Regions from separate parts of the Rhabdothermincola salaria genome, predicted to be linked through region 2. Evidence: riboswitches for the same ligand, from Rfam matches in the RefSeq annotation. Region 2 holds a riboswitch; each other region holds the start of a gene.
What was found. Region 2 has a riboswitch for S-adenosylmethionine ahead of LUW87_RS15550 (hypothetical protein). Riboswitches for the same ligand answer to the same signal wherever they lie in the genome.
Positions count from the first base shown of each region.

Region 1: it holds a riboswitch for S-adenosylmethionine, as region 2 does, so the genes downstream of both, LUW87_RS08720 (hypothetical protein) here and LUW87_RS15550 (hypothetical protein) in region 2, are expected to answer to the same signal.
Region 3: it holds a riboswitch for S-adenosylmethionine, as region 2 does, so the genes downstream of both, LUW87_RS10115 (TY-Chap domain-containing protein) here and LUW87_RS15550 (hypothetical protein) in region 2, are expected to answer to the same signal.

Region 1 covers NZ_JAJQXW010000001.1:1,875,039-1,880,341, reverse strand. Annotated here, with positions in the region: gene LUW87_RS08740 (DUF4190 domain-containing protein) at 334-864, shown strand; gene LUW87_RS08735 (ADP-ribosylglycohydrolase family protein) at 883-2,340, opposite strand; gene LUW87_RS08730 (hypothetical protein) at 2,520-3,113, opposite strand; gene LUW87_RS08725 (trypsin-like peptidase domain-containing protein) at 3,360-3,548, shown strand; SAM riboswitch class IV at 3,603-3,710, shown strand; gene LUW87_RS08720 (hypothetical protein) at 3,742-4,509, shown strand; gene LUW87_RS08715 (NERD domain-containing protein) at 4,688-5,303, shown strand, end outside.
Region 2 covers NZ_JAJQXW010000004.1:52,733-58,035, reverse strand. Annotated here, with positions in the region: gene LUW87_RS15570 (hypothetical protein) at 1-637, shown strand, start outside; gene LUW87_RS15565 (hypothetical protein) at 799-1,143, shown strand; gene LUW87_RS15560 (hypothetical protein) at 1,186-1,887, shown strand; SAM riboswitch class IV at 2,026-2,131, shown strand; gene LUW87_RS15555 (TY-Chap domain-containing protein) at 2,160-2,720, shown strand; SAM riboswitch class I at 2,786-2,876, shown strand; gene LUW87_RS15550 (hypothetical protein) at 2,884-3,822, shown strand; SAM riboswitch class IV at 3,919-4,025, shown strand; partial or broken gene LUW87_RS19450 (hypothetical protein) at 4,062-4,337, shown strand; gene LUW87_RS15545 (hypothetical protein) at 4,373-4,624, shown strand; gene LUW87_RS15540 (hypothetical protein) at 4,762-5,303, shown strand, end outside.
Region 3 covers NZ_JAJQXW010000002.1:178,040-183,342, reverse strand. Annotated here, with positions in the region: gene LUW87_RS10135 (RNA polymerase sigma factor) at 1-551, shown strand, start outside; gene LUW87_RS10130 (hypothetical protein) at 615-1,940, opposite strand; gene LUW87_RS10125 (hypothetical protein) at 1,933-2,763, opposite strand; gene LUW87_RS10120 (vWA domain-containing protein) at 2,985-3,722, shown strand; SAM riboswitch class IV at 3,962-4,066, shown strand; gene LUW87_RS10115 (TY-Chap domain-containing protein) at 4,104-4,667, shown strand; gene LUW87_RS10110 (hypothetical protein) at 4,738-5,169, opposite strand.

The DNA.
Region 1 (5,303 bases), on a different contig from region 2:
CGTGCAGGGGATCAGGAGGGCGGATGCGGGGGGCAGGGCCGTTGGGCGTGGCGTGCCCTCACCGGGGCGGATAGTTTCCTGCCCAGCGAATCCAGGCGGTCGAGGGGACGGGCACCTCGTTGTGGCGGGTGGCGGTTCGGAGCACGAGCTGCGCCTCGATCTGCGGGCTGGTGCCTCGGGCACGATCGCAAGATCGACAGGGGAGAACCAGAAGTGACGAATCCACCACCACCTCCGGGTTTCGGCGGACCGCCTCCGGCTGGTCCACCACCTCCGTCCCCGTACGGCTCGACGCCGCCGGGAGGGCCGCCACCGAAGGGCCAGTCCAACGGCATGGCGGTCGCCTCTTTGGTGTTCGGGATCCTGACGTTCTTCTGCCTGGGCCCGATCGCCGGCATCCTCGCCATCGTCTTCGGGTTCGTCGGCCTCAACCGGGCCAAGGAGATCGGCGTCGGCAAGGGCATGAGCATCGCCGGGATCGTGCTCGGCGTCATCGGGTCGATCGGCGCAGTCCTGATCGCGGTGCTCTTCATCTTCGCCGCCGACGAAGCCGTCGACGACCTCGGTGGGCAAGCCGATTCGGACACCTATGAGCTGACCATCGATGGGTCGAGCTGCGCGACCGACCAGTTCGGCTTCGTGACCTTCGAGGGCACGATCGCGAACACCTCGGGTTCGGAGAAGAACTTCACCATCGACGTCGAGTTCCGCGACGCCTCTGATGATGTGCTCATCGAGGACCTGGCGGACATCGTCTTCGACCTGGCACCTGGGGACACTGCCCGATGGGATGTCACGACGAACATCGAAGAGGACGTCGAGCTGGTGTGCGACGTCACGAGCGTCGACAACTTCTTCAACTGACCGGCTTGACCAGCGTTGCTACCGGCCTCGCCGCCGCAGCACGTCGACCTGTTCGGCGGTCTCGGGCGCGGGTCGATGGGCCTTGCGGGTTCCGGCGCGCATGTCACTCAGGCGGGTGGTGATCGAGTCGAAGTCGTGGCCCTGGTCGGCGAGCAGGCAGCCGATGACGGTGCCGGTGCGGCCGATGCCGCCCCAGCAGTGCACGTACACCACGCCGCGCTCGCGATGGATGCCGATCAGCTGGACCAGACGGTCGTACTCGGCGTCGGTGGTGATGTCGAGGTCGGGGATGGGGACCGGGACGTGCTCGAGGTCGAGGCCGCGAGCGGTGCCCACCTCGGCGAGCACCGGGGCGTACAGGGTCAGCTGGTCTTCCGGTGTGGTGAGGTCGATGAAGGTGTGCACGCCGGCATCGACCAGCAGGTCGACCTTGGCCCGGGTGGCGACCGGCCCGCGACGGGTGGCGGGGTACTCGCCGGCGAGGACGGCACCCGGTTCGACCCACCAGGCGTGGTGGTGGTCGTCGTGCGCCCACGGCACGGGCGGAGTCGCCCCGGCTCCCCGGGCGTGGAGCTGCCGGCCCAGCTCGGTGATGCGGCTGCCGAGCGCCAGTACGTCTCGCCAGTCGGCGGGGATCCCGGATGCTCCCCAGCGGGCACCGGCGAGCTGGCCGGCGATGGCGGCGGTGGTGTCGGCGTCGTCGCCGAGGTTTGCCGCCCGCAACACGGCGTCGGCGAAGTCCTGCGCGCCGGCCACGGCCCAGATGGCCGCCTCGAGGGCGTCGACGCAGTACCCGGTGCCTCGGATCTGCGGAGGCTGCCGGTCCCGCCACGACCCACGGGCCACGGCCTCGATCTCCGGGTGCAATGGACCCCACGACCAGAAGTCGGGGTCGAGGACCTCCTCGGCCGGCATCCCTCCGATGAGAGCGGCCGTCATGGCGCCCAGCACCCGGCAGGCGTCGACGGGGCGGGTTGCGGCGTGCGTGGACCGGCTCGACTCCCCGGAGCGTTCGGCGGCCTCGGCGATGTCGGTGTGCCAGCGGATCGGGACCGGTGCCAGTCGCATGAGAGAGCCGTTGGCAGCGGCGTCCTCGTCAGGCTGGGGGTCGACAGCCTCGCCGGTGCGCTCGAAGCGGCGAAGCTGGCCGGCGACGGTGCCGCCGATGTCGAAGCAGCGACCGTTGGACGCCAGATACCCCTGGTCTCGCCAGAGCACGTAGCGCCGGAGGTGGTCGGCGAGGTCGAGCTCGTCGCAGTCGACGAGCGACTCGGCCATGCACAGCGCCATGGAGGTGTCGTCGGTCCACTCACCTAGCTGGAGCCGGAACGGCCCGCCGCCGACCATGTCCGTAAGTGGCGCGAAGCTCCCGGGGGCCCGGAACTCGACGGTCGTGCCCACCGCATCACCGGCGGCGAGGCCCAGAAGCGCGCCGATGGAACGGTCTTCGCGGCTGTGGCCTTCGATTCGACTCATGGAGCCATTGTCGCCGCAGGTTGGGACACCGAGGAGCCCGGACCAGGCGGTCAGCGCAGGGACCGTGGTTGCCAGGTGCGGAGCGTTCGACGAGCCCCATCGGCCGCCCTGCGTTCGTTCCGCGACTGGTTCCGCCTGGTGGCGGCGCGAAGCGTCCACGTGCTTGGCGTCGTCTCGGTTCAGTCTCCCAGACTGAGCGACACGTTCCAGTTTCGCTCTTCGAGTTCGGTCCGGCTGTAGCTCAGCTCACCGCGCCGCCCGACCTCGATCACGTAGAAGTCTTCGCTCGGCACGTCGACCTCGAACACGACCGTGCAGCCAAGGAACTCGAACATCAGGTCCGCCAGCTCCTCGGGGGACATGTCGTCGCTGTCGTCATCGCTGCGTCCGTCGCCCCTTTCCTCGGTGGCGTTGTCGCCGAAGTACTCGTCGATGACGATGTTGGCGCTGGTTCCTGAGGCGACGATCTCGCCGGAACCGTTGCGGACGGTCACGTTCATCCCGGGCCCGAAGTCCGAGTAGCCCCCGGTGCCGCTACAGGTCTCGGGACCTCCCCGGATGCTGTCCGTGTCCGACAAGGCGAACTCGCCCGTCAGGGTCAGCCCGTCGTCTTCGCTGGCCACAACGAGGGCGAGGGCCAAGGCGCCCAAGCTGACGACCGCTGCGGCCACGATGCCACCGATGACGAGAGGTCGTCGGCGTGTCTCGTCGGCCTGGTTGATCGCCGGCGGCGAGAGGTGGCCCTCCGCGTCTGGCGCCTCGGCGGGGGGCATCCGCTGCGATGCGGCAACGGGTACCTCGTCGTCAGGTCCGTACCACTTGCCGTCGGGGCCTTGCCGCCATCCGTCCGCCGGGGGTGGTGTGTCGCTCATGTTGTCTTCCGCCTTCTGTCGCCCGACGACGACACTGGGAGCTGACCGCCGTCAGCTGCTTTGGTCGTCGACGTGTGACAACGACCCCGCGCCGTCAGAGTACGCGGCGTCGCCGACGCAGGCCGTCCAACCCCGTAGTTCCGAGTGATGCGCACCACCGCCCGAGTCGAGCCGGGCAACTCGGGCGGTCCGCTCCTCGACGCGAACGGAGACGTGGTTGGTGTCGTGTTCGCCATCGAGACGGAAACGGGGTACTCGCTGGTGATCCCCATCGGTGTCGTCAAGAGCCTCGTGGCGAACCCGGTCCAGTTCCGACCGGTCGTTGCGTGTGAGTGACGGATCGGCGGCCCCCACGGGCGCTGTCTCACCCCCTGCGTAGGGTGAGAAGTGGCTCAAGAGCGGACGACGACTCGGGTACTCGGCCCGTCGTCCCGGCAACCGTCCACCAGCGGTGCCCCGAGGGAAGAGCCGGCCCCATCCACACGGCAAAGGTGGGACGCCTCGGCGGTGTCCCGGAGGAGGACACCCGATGCACCCCCACGAGTCCAACGCCCCCGAGATCGAGTGGGTGTTCGGCTGCAACACCGTCCTCGGCTACGTCGCCGCCGGCCAACGCCACTCCCGGTTCAACGGCCATCGCGTGCCCTATCGACCGGATCCCGACCTCACCCGCGGCGCCCGTTGGTGCTCGACGGACTGGCTGACCATCGACCGGGGCCAACGTGGCTTTGCCGCCCGGGATCAGGCCGGGCTCTCTCGAATGGGCATGTTCGTCACCGGTCAGGTGGACGGCGGCCTCGTCGTGGTCGTCGACGACGAGGACCTCGGACGAGCCGTCGTGGCGGTCCGCGCTCTTGTCGACTCGAGCGCACGCCGCGGCGACGGCCCGACGGAGTGGTCGATGGCCCTGGTGCGCGCCACCGGTCGGACTCGGCCGGCGCTACGGCTCGGCGTCACCCGCGACGACGATGCCATCGAGCGCGCTCTCGCTCATCTGACCAGGGAGGTGCCGGTGGAGTGGGCCTTCTGGTTCGCCAGCGGCATGGGCGACCTCCCCGACGTCGGCAAGCTCCTCCACCCGGACGGGACCACCTGGGCCCAGCCCGAGGGCGCGATCTACCTGGAGTCCGAACCCGTGCCGGTCCGGCTCGTCGAGCTGGCGGCCATCCACGGCAACGGCCTCGCGAGCACCGGACCCTCACCGATCATCCGGATCGACGACGAGTCGTGGCGACCCCTCGAGGACGACGAGCTCACCACCGACCACGACCTCAGCCCCTGGCTGCAGCCGGATTGAGTCCGCGAGGGATCCGACCGCTTCGACGGAGGGAGGACAGCTTGGTGCCCGGCGCGAGCGGTCGCCCCCTGCGGTCGTTGGGCGTGGCAGGCTCGCTGACGCCCCGCCCTGGACCAGCGGCGAGGACGGAAAGCGGCGGAGCGACGGCCACCGGCAGTCGAGAAGGGCAGTCACCACGATGGGCACTCTGATCCCCGAGGACTTCGACCTCGACACGCTGGCCAACGACGCCGAGCGGGTGGTCGTGCGAGCCCTCGTTGACGGCCTGTTCGACAGCTGGCTCGTCATCCCCGACGTCGGCCTGCACACGAAAGCCAAGGACCACCAGAGCGACATCGTGCTCGTCCACCCCGAGATGGGCGTCGTGTTGCTGGAGGTGAAGGGCCACCGCATGGCCATCCGCCAGGGCCAGTGGGTCGGCCAGGAGGGCACGCCCCTCAAGCCCCAGCCCGTCGCCCAGGCCAAGGACAACGCCTACGCCCTGCGCCGCCGCATCCGCAAGGAGGTCGACGGCCTCGACCACCTCGAGGTCGAGTACGGCATCGCCCTGCCCAACACCCGCGCCGTCGACGGCAACCTCCCCACCGACGTCGACCCGGCCCAGGTGCTCGTCTCGGAGAACCTGGCCGGTGGCGGTGCCGTCACCGACGCCGTCGAGCACCTGGCCCTGCTGCGGCGCTGGTCCACGCCGCTCACCCAAACCCAGCTCGAGGGCATCGTCGCCCTGCTGCGCCCCGACGTCGACTTCGCCTGGGACCCCGAAGCCCGCACCACCGCCACCCGCGAACGCCTCC
Region 2 (5,303 bases):
CACTCAGGGCGCTCGATGGTGCTCGACGAGCTGGCTGGCGCTCGAGCGCGGACAGCGTGGCTTCGCCGCCCACTCCCAATCCGGGCTGTCGAGGATGGGCATGTTCGTCACCGGGCAGGTGAACGGAGGTCTCGTCGTGGTCGTGGCCGACGACCACCTCGGACGAGCCGTCGTGCTCGCCCGAGCGCTCGTCGACCCGAGCACACGACGGGGCGAGGGCACCGCAGAATGGTCGATGGCGCTGGTCCGCACGCCCGGCCGGACCCGGCCTGCGCTGCGGTTGCATGGCACCCGGGAGCACGGCGTCGCCGAAGAGGTGATGGCCCGCCTGGCAGGCGAGGTGCCGGTGGAGTGGGCCTTCTCGTTCGCCAGCGGCATCGTCGACCGCCCTGACGTCGGCAAGCTTCTCTACCCGGACGGGACCACCTGGGCCGAGCTCGAGGGCACGATCTACCTCGAGGCCGAACCCGTGCCGGTCCGGCTCGTCGAACTGGCTGCCATCCACGGCAACGGCTTCGAGAACGCCGGCCGTTCACCCATCATCCGGATCGAGGACGAATCGTGGCGCCCGCTCGAGGACGACGAGCTCGCCACGGACCACGACCTCAGCGGGTGGACAGACCGGCATCATGGTTAGCTCCGAAGCGGCCTCACTATTCGCTGCGTAAGGTGCTCGAGCGGCTGTACAGCGGATCAAACGAAGGGGCGAACGGTCAGATTTCTCGAGGGCGAGCGGCAACGCCGCTCTGGCGTCCGAGCAGCTGGCGTGGTGGTGAACCCCGGAACCTGGGAGTCAGGTTGACAGAGATTTCCGAAGAACAGGCGTCGGCAGGCACGGAACGCCGGCTGACAATCGACATCGGCGTCATCATCGACGATGTCGACGCATTGCGTGAGTGGGCTGTTGGCCGGCTGTCGGACGGCTACAGCTTTGAGCCGGCCTGGTCTCCGCCGCCCGAGCTGCGGCGCGAGTTCGGCATCGACGCGGACGACGAGGTCAGCACGGTCGATGTGGTGCTCTCGACGTCTGACTATGTCTTCAGGGTCGACACCGAGGAGGGAGTCGTGAACCTGTTGGAGACGGTTCTGGGTGAGTGGGTCGGACACCAGGTCCCGGGCATCGACGTCGTGACGATCTGGTGACCTCGCTGATCCCTGCAGATGCCCATTCCTAGACTCCCTCCCATGAACGAAGACGCCCCAGTTCGGCCGTCCCTCGTCGATTACATGCAGGACCTGGCGGTATCGCTCCCAGAACCCTGGGGTGACGTGGCCGACAGCTCATGCAGCACCGTGCGGAAGGTGTCGAGCCTCATTCGGGCAGGGGGCAACAAGGTGATGTCGCCCAAGCTCCGTGAGGAGCTTGCGCGCGCAGCGGCAGCGGCCGGGCTCGAGACCGATCGGCCGCTGTCAGATCCGACCCTGACTCCAGACTGCTGGGTCCGGTTCGCCAAAGTGCCGTTCGCCGACGTCGGTCTTCTTGTGCCCAGCGAGAACGACCTTCGGCGCTGGGTCCTCAGTCGGGTAGGCCGACCCGGGCCATTCGTTCACTGCGACAGTCCCCAGGTCGAGTTCAGCATTCCTGGTCGCAAGCAGCGCATCGATCTGCTCCTCAAGGAGAGGGGCTCCGCTGGCCGGTGGACAGGCCTGGTCGTCGTCGAGTTCGAGCTGAGCAGCCCATCGGGCACGGTCGGGCAGGTGATCGACTACCTCAACCTCCTCGCCAAGACCGACATGGCGCAGGGCAAGTCCCTTCGCGGGGTCATCGTCTCCGCTGGCCGGTACCCCCGAGAAGACCAGCATCTGGACCGGGAGCAACCATGGCCGATCGAGTGGTGGGTCCTGAACGCGCATCTCGAAAAGGTGGCCGAGTCCCCGTCGCCATGACTTCCTAGGCCCTGCAGCACTACGAGGAGTGGTGCGAAGCCTGGGTGATGCCGGGGGCGCGGCGGCGCGGGTGCCTAGCAGAACCCTCCTGCCACGGTCCGGCGGAAGTGTCACACCCCCTTTGTAGTGTGAGAGGTGGCTCAAGAGCGGACGGCGTGAGAGGTACTCGGCCTGTCGTCCCGGCAACCGTCCACCAACGGTGCCCCGAGGGAAGAGCCGGCCCCTGTCACGGCAAAGGTGGGACACCCGAGGTGTCCCAGAGAGGACCCTCGATGCACACCGACCCCCACGGCTTCCTCGGCGAGGCCGACGCCGACCAGCGCGCTCCCGTCAGCGAATCGTTCCTCGTCAGCATCAGCGGGGGCGGCGGGGTCGACGCCTTCCGTTGCGCCTTGGTGCGCAAGTTCGCCGACCTCGTGGGACGCGGCTCGCACTGCGTGATCCTCGAGCGCACCTTCCTAGAGCGCCACTACACCCAGGCCCTGCTCACCCCAGTAGGTGCCCACGTCGAAGCCGTCGGCCACCGCTACCTCGAACCCGTAGGTCTCGAGCTCAGCGGCGACCAGATCGACGAGCTCACCCGGCGGGGCTGGCAGCCGCCCCTGGATCCCGACGAACACGACGGCGCACCCGAGAACTGGTGGATCGAGGAGCCGGGCCCGCATCATCTCGATGCCACCGCCGATCAGCTGTTGTCGACGCTGATCGGCGTGTACGGGCTCACGGCCGACGAACCGGTGTCGGTGACCGTCTTTCCCGCCGACTGCCAGGAGTGGGAGTGGGTGGACGACCCCACCGAACCCTTCGGCGGGTACATCGACAGCCTCGAGTGACACCCACCCACACTCCGCCGGCGACTGTGCGGCACCTATCCGACGCAGTCATGCGCTGGCTTTGCATCTCATCTTGACGACCTGAGGGGCCTGGCCCTGTGACGGTCGGGCAACCGACGCCTCGGCGCACGGTGCCACCGCCAGGACCGATGAGGAGGACACCATGTCGAACCCCAGCCCGTACTCCGTCACTGCCCGCGCCATGGTGAAGGTCACCGACCTCGATGCTCTCGTCACCCAGATCGACCGGCTCGTGAAGCTCAGCCCCAAGATCGAGCCCATCGAGGACGGCACCTACCGGGACGGGTGGGAGCGCCGCGAAGGCAGCTTTGTGCACCTCGACGACGACCCGAGAGACATGGTCAGGTTCGCTCTTGGGCTCCTGCATCTCGGGGCGAAGGGCATCGACGTCGAAGCCGACGGCTGGGTCGTCGACGACTCCGGTTCCAGCTTCGAGATCGAGCTGCAGGTCGGGGAGTGCGAGGTCGTTGGTCCCCAGAGCGCGGCCGACTGGCTCGGGGAGTTGGAGGGCTCCTCGGCGACGATCCTGCAGGCCCGGGTCGCCGTCCGCCTGCTCGAGACCCTCGCCGGGGCCGAGGCACGGGTCATCTCCCTGGTCGCCGAGCGCGCCGACGTCGAGCCGGGCCTCACCCTCGACGCACCCCAGTGCGAGATCACCCTCGTCCCTGGGGTGCCGGTCGAAGAGAGCGACCTACCGCCAGCCCACCAGCGCATCGTGGTCACCGACGGCGGCCGCCACTACGAGACCGACGAGAACGGCTACCTGGTGAACCGCCCGGCGGGCTACCCGGCCAACCGGTCGGGCCGGCGCCCTCTGCGCTTCGACGGGGACACGGCCAGAACGGTCGTGCATTTCCTGCACTTCATCCCGATCACCCGAGGCTTCGCCATGGCGTGGGTGCTCGACAACGCCCCCGGCTGGGACGCCAACGGGCTCTTCGGCGCCCTCGGCTCCGCCGGTCTCATCGAGCAACCGCCGTCGGCCGGCATGCCCCGCCTGGTAGACGGAGTGGGCTGGGTCGACATCGAACCGAGCGGCATCTCCTCCCGCATCGAGTTCGATTCGACGGCCTTTCGCTGACGGTGAGCGGCGCATCCCCCCGGTCGCTTGGTCGGAGCCTTGCCCGCGTTCCTCGGACGCCTCGTGCGTTGCTACGGAGGCTGTTTCGCACCAGGCGCTTCAACGAGTGGGTGCGCCTGTAGGTACTCGGCCTGCACCCCAGCAACCGTCCACCAGCGGTGCTCCGAGGTAAGAGCTGGTCGGGTAATCGGCAAAGGTGGCACAGCCCTCGGTGCCCACGAACATCCTTGGAGGACACCATGGCCACGTCAGCTTCCCCGCTCGACGACCCCCGAGAGCTACCCAGCCCGCGCCCACTTCAAGGGCGGTTCCCGCTCAGCGCCCAGGAGTCCGGCGAGAACCTCCTCGACCGGCTGGAGGCGCTTCTCGGCCAGCTGCAGGCCGACGGGGCGTGGGTGGTGATCATCGCCCCCGTAGGGCGACCCGAGGTGTTCGTGCAGTGCATCGTCACCGAGGTCGGCGCGCACCTCGAAGCGGTCTCCAACACCTACCTGACCGGTACCCCCTGGGCGCTGACCCACGCGCAGCACGACCACCTCGCCCGCCTCGGGTGGACGCCCCCAACCTTGCTGAGGACCCCTCCCTACGGCCCCCCGACTGGGACGACAAGCCCGACATCGCCCGGCACTGGTGGCAAGACGTTGGCGGGGCTGACGCCATCGCACGCTCGGCCCACTCCCTGCTCAGCACCCTCATCGAGGTCTACCGTCCCGGTGAGGTGCCACTCGAGGTCGAGACCTTCCCGACTGCCTGCCAGGTGTGGGCCTGGGAGGACGGCGTCCTGGAAGCCCTCGACACCTAGCCCGGGGTCATCTGACCATTCCTTGAGAATCCGGTGTCCAACGACGGGGGCACCACCAACGACGAACGACCCGAATTGGCACGTTGGCTGATAGACCAATGTGCGACCCGAGAGGTCGAGACACCAGGCGAGGTGTGATGGCGGTGGCGCGTCGTGCGGTGACAGCAGCTCTGTTGGCAGGTGGTCTCGTGGTGGCTGCCTGCGGTGGAGGGGATGGCGGCGGTGAGTCGGCTGACGGAGCTGGTCTTCAGGCTGCAGGGGAGAAGGTCGCCGCGGCAGTTGTCGCGCAAGACTTCGGCGTGTTGTACGGGCGGTTGACCGAGGAGTGCCGGGATTCCCTCTCGCGGGCGGACTTCAACGCAGAGATGACGGTGGCGTTTGCGATGGCCGAGGGCTTCGGTATTGACCTCTCGGAGGCGGAGGTCGGCGAGGTCCTCACTCGCGAGGTGACCGAAACGACCGGGGAGGTCGCCATCGAGTTTCTGTTCGATGGCGAGCCGTTCGACGACGGCGGCGGTTTCGAACCCTACGTCTACGAGGACGGGTCCTGGCGAACAGTTGACTGTGAGTTCTCGGGTGACTCCCCGTCCTCGGAGGACCGGGAGATCTCCGACGGTGATCTGCGTTCGAATTCTGAGGTCGCGGCGGAAGCCGCAGTCGAGGACGCGGTCGCTGGACG
Region 3 (5,303 bases), on a different contig from region 2:
GCCTCGCGCTGAGCGGCGTCGCCGAGCACCGCCGCGACGACATCGTGCAGGACTTGCTCGTGCAGTTCCTCCGCGATCCTGAACGGAACACAGCCCGGTACGTCACTGCCAAGCGGTTCGTGGCCGCCAGCCTCGCCCATCGAGTGATCGACGACGCCCGCACCGATTGCCGCCGCGCCGGGCTCGGTTGGGGCCGCCGGGCCGATGGCAGCGTGGGGTCGATGCGCTCCTCGTTGCCGCTCACGGTCGGCGGCACAGACGGAGCCAGCGAGCGCGAACGGGTCGAGCCCCACCAGGCCCTGCGAGCCGCCGCTCTCGCCGAGGAGGAGGTGAACCGCTCACTCGACGCCGAGCTGGTTCGCCAGGCTCTCGGACGCCTCGACGAACTGGACCGCAAGGCCGTGTGGCTCGTCGTGGCGGAGGGCCGAACCGTGGCCGAGGCGGCCGTCGAGTTCGGGTTCCGGCGCGAGTGGCTCAGCCGCCGACTCGGCCCCGCCCGGGCCCGGCTGCGCGAGGCACTGGTCGAGTGCGGCTACGTGCCGGCCGCCTGACCGACCGCACCATGCGCTCGAGTCGACCACCTCGATTCCGCGACGCACCTTTGGTCAGCCTGTTCAGCCGGCGTGGCTGAGCGCCTCGGTGACCCTCTCGGCGAGAAACGCTGAACCGGCCCCGGCGACGCGCCGGTCGATCTCGTCGGCGTAGCGACGGGCGACGGCGGCGCGAGTCGTGTCGCCGAGTGCCTGCCACAGTTCGGCGCAACGCCACCACCGATCACGGGCCTGTTCGTGGCGCCCGAAGCGCTCGGCCTCACAGGCGTCGCGCCCGACGGTGATCGCCTGACTCACCGCTTCAACTCCGCCCCCCGGAGCCACAACTCGGGGATACCGGGTCGTCTCGACAACGAGGTCGGCGAGCTCGAGCTCGGCGGGCACGAGCGCCTCGGCCCTGTCGTGATCGGCTTCAGCCAAGAGCGGCACGACGGCCAGCGGCGCAAGGTTCTCGGCACGCAAGACCCGCAACCAGGTGCCGAGCTCCTGCTCGGGCGCCCGCACGGTGAGCAGCCCATCGTCGAGCTCAAGGTGCCACCCCGGACTTCGGGGCTCGACACGGCGAGAAGGCTCGACCAACGCCTGAATCTCCGCCGGCTCGGACACGGCCTGCGCCGCCGCCGCGGCGGCCGACAGCTGCGCATCGCTGCGGCGGCGGTCATCTTCTGCCCGCAGCACGTTCTCGACGCGCCGCAGCGCCGCTCGGACGTCGCGCGAGGCGGTCTTCTGGGCGACCATAACCAACGCTCGGAGCCGATCAGCGACATCAGCGTCGACGAGCGCCAGCTCACCGAGATCAGCGGCAAGGTCGTCGAGGCCACGGGCACCGTGCACCAGAGCCCGCTCAGCCACAGCATCGAGCACCGGCAGGTCCTGGCGTACGGCGGTCTCGCCGGCCAACTCCCCGAACTCGACGAAGGCGATGGCACCAGCCAACGCCTCATCGGCGGTTTCGGCCAGAGCGCCGACGCTCACCACCCGGCCGAAGGCCTCGCCAGCGTCGTTGCCGGGAAGGCGGCTCGCGAACCGCGGCTCCGAACGCTCATCACGGCGCCGGGCCGAATCCCAGTCATCGGTATCGGTGGATCGCTGAGGCATGAGCCGCCGGGTGCGCCCTTCGGGCAACTCGGCGAAGCGCAACAGCAACTCCGAACGCTCGGCCCCCACGAGGGCATCGAGCACCTCACCGGCGCGATCGCGGTCGGCGGCGGGCTCGACGCGGATGCTGCTGAGTTGATTCGACTCAGCAGTGTCGACCGCAACGAACACGGACGGCGCCAACTCAATCTCGGCATATCCCGCGGGGCCCCAGGCATGGCCGATGACCAGCAGCGTGCCATCGAGGTCGGTGCGGGTGACGAGGCCCTCAGACCACACCGGTTCAGCCACGCCGCCCCCCTCGACGCGTCGAGCCCACCCCACGGGTCTGTGCCGACCGGGCAACGTTCGACGCGAGGGGTTCCGCCAGTGCCTTGCGGCGAGCCACGAGGTCGGGATGCTGCACCATGCACGCCCCCTCGAACAGCGCCAACACCCGCTTGCCGGCACGTTGGCGGCGTCGCCGCACCGCGTCGGGGCTCACCTCGCCAGCGCAGTGGTCGAAGTAGCCGTCGCGGCGTCCAGCGAACCACAACGCCGGCCACAGCGCGGCCTGTTCCTCGGTGGCGCCAGTCTTGGGGACCGGCACCCCTGTGGGTAGCGGCGCAGCGTCGAGGCGCACGGTGAGGAACGTCAACGCTGCGCCGAGCACCCACCCGTCGTTGGGGCCTTCCGGCGCTAACGGCTCCATCGCCGCACGGAGAGCGTCACCGGTAGTGCCCAGGCGCTCGCTGCGCTCGACAAGTTCCGCGGTGCGGGCGAGATAGTGGTTGGTCAGATCCTCGTCATCGGGATCGTCCCACAGCGACACACGCTTCGGACGACCGAGGTCGAGAAGCTTGGGAACCATGCGCCGCATGGTGAGCGTGGCATAAGCAGCCACGTTGAGACTCGGCCAAGGCTCGTTGCGGCGCCGGCCGGCACCAAGCATCGCCTCCCTAGCCTCCGCCACCAGCGCCTCCACCATCAATGGCGCCCCTGCTAAGTCGTGCGGACGAAGCACCAGCCGGGCGACGTGGGACGGGCCCCGGTCGGCATCGGGCTCGCCGAACCAGGCCTCGATCGCTGAGATCTGCTCTGCGCAGGGGTGCCGTGAGGCGGTCTCCGCCGACATGTTGCATGGATCATGGCAGACGTCGGTGACATCCAGCGGTGCTTAGCCGGCCCGACGACTCCTCATGTCGCGTCGAAGAGGGCGTGACGGACCCGAGTTCATCGGGGCGCTTCGCCGGGGCCCACCCGGAGCGGGAGCAGCGTTCCAACCCAAGCAGCTTCGTTCAGGGTGATTACCAGAGCTCGCGCACATCGCATGACCCATCTGTCGTTAGTTCCCACATGAACGACAACCTGAGCCCTTCCGATGCCGACCCCGTCAACGCCGAGGACACCCCGACAGCGCACCTCTACGTGCTGATCGACCGGTCGGGGTCGATGTCGACCATGGTCCGCGACGTCATCGGCGGCTTCAACCGACTCCTCAGCGAGCAGAAGGCCGAGGGACCCGACGCTCGCATGACCCTCGTGCTGTTCGACAGCCAGGACCCCGAGGAAGTCGTGGCCGATGCAGTGCCCATCAGCGAGGTCGTACCCCTCGACGAGCGCACGTTCGCGCCCCGGGGCGGCACCCCACTGCTCGACGCCACCGGTCGTATCCTTGTGCGTGCAGCGGTGCGCGCCGAGCACCTCCGCACCCTCGACCAACCCGCCGAACGCATCCTCGTGGTGACCATCACTGACGGCGAGGAGAACCAGTCCCGGGAGTACACCCTCGACACCGTGGGCCGACTCGTCGGCCAGCGTATGGAAGAGGGCTGGACGTTCGCCTTCCTCGGCGCCGGCCTCGATGCCTACGGCGAGGCACGCGGCATCGGATACGACGCCAGATCGGTGCAGGCGTTCGCCCCGGATGGTGCCGGTGCAGAGGCGGCGTTCGAGTCGATGTCGAAGTCCACGTCGGCACTGCGTCGCAAGAATCGCGCCAAGCAGGCCATTGACACCGGGGACTTCTTCGAGGGGGACAAGCCGGCCGAAGTCGAGCGCAAGCGCCAGGAGCGCCGCCGCCGGTCATCCTGACGAAGGCAGGCCCGGGTGGTGGGTGTGGCGGCCCACCGCCCGGCACCCGTAGCCGATCGCGGCGGCCGGGTTCGGAGCAGCCACCCCGCTGCGCAAGAGGTGACAGGCCATGGATTTCCGGTTAGGGGCGTGCTCGTTCTCACGGCGGTAGCGAGATGAAGCGTCATTGCTTGCAGCGGCATCAGCCGGACAGGACCAGGGACGACCGCCGGCATCAACACTCCGATATGCTCTCCGCAGCTCAAGAGTGGGTGCGCATGTAGGTACTTGGCCTGCACCCCAGCAACCGTCCACTAGCGGTGCTCCGAGGTAAGAGCTGGCCGGGCAACCGGCAAAGGTGGCACCGCCGTAGGTGCCCACGAGCATCTTCTGAGGACACCCATGGCCACGTCAGCGTCCCCTCTCGACGACCCCCGAGAGCTACCCAGCCCGCCCCCACAGGAAGGGCGGTTCCCGCTCACTGCCCACAAGCCCGGCGAGAACCTCCTCGACCGCCTGGAGGCCCTCCTCGCCCAGCTGCAGGCCGACGGGGCGTGGGTGGCGATCATCGCCCCCGAAGGGCGACCCGAGGTGTTCGTGCAGTGCATCGTCACCGAGGTCGGCGTGCACCTCGAAGCGGTCTCCAACACCTACCTCACCGGCACACCCTGGGCGCTGACCCCTGCGCAGCACGAGAACCTCGTACGCCTTGGGTGGACGCCCCCCAACCTGGCCGAGGACCCCTCCCTACGTCCCCCCGACTGGGACGACGCCCCCGACATCGCCCGGCACTGGTGGCAAGACATTGGAGGGGCTGACGCCATCACACGCTCGGCCCACCTCCTGCTCACCACCCTCATCGAGGTCTACCGCCCCGGTGAGGTGCCACTCGAGGTCGAGACCTTCCCGGCTGCCTGCCAGGTGTGGGCCTGGGAGGACGGCGTCCTGGAAGCTCTCGACACCTAACTCAAGGTCATCCGACCCCGCCCCAGAACCAGGTGACCACCTGTGATGGGTCGTTGGGAGGCCCAACGGGTCAAACGTTGGGGTCGAGCCCGACGGTCAAGTGCGGAAGATCGCCGGCAAAGAATTCCTTCGGAAGCTCCGACTGAACGACCTGGTCGGTGATGGCCGCTTCGGAAGGTGCGCTAACGACGGCCTTGCACGTGCCCCAGCAGCCCACAACGACTCCACCCCACTCGCCGAAAGCGTCGAACTCCTCTGGAGACGGATCCCGCATCCGGTCGACCAGCGTGGAGGCACGGGGCTCTGGACCGGACGGGCCGGACAGGTCGGTGCCAACTGGGTCCGTGGTCTCACCCAGGACATCGAACCCGTTCATGACCCAGTCAGTCTCCGCAGCGTATGGAAAGAACTCGTCCACCCCGTACTGGTCCACGTCGTCAGTACCCAATCCCGCCAGGAAGATGTTGAGGTAGAAGGAGCATTCCACGACAAAATTCGGCATCTATGAATCCCCATTTTTCCGGGCAGGTGTGAGCTCAACGAAACGCAGGGGCCCAACCCCTCATCTGCTTCGGCCCCTGTAGCTTGTCACCGAGGGGGGGCGCCTGTAGATCCGCCCAATGTCAAACATGCTGC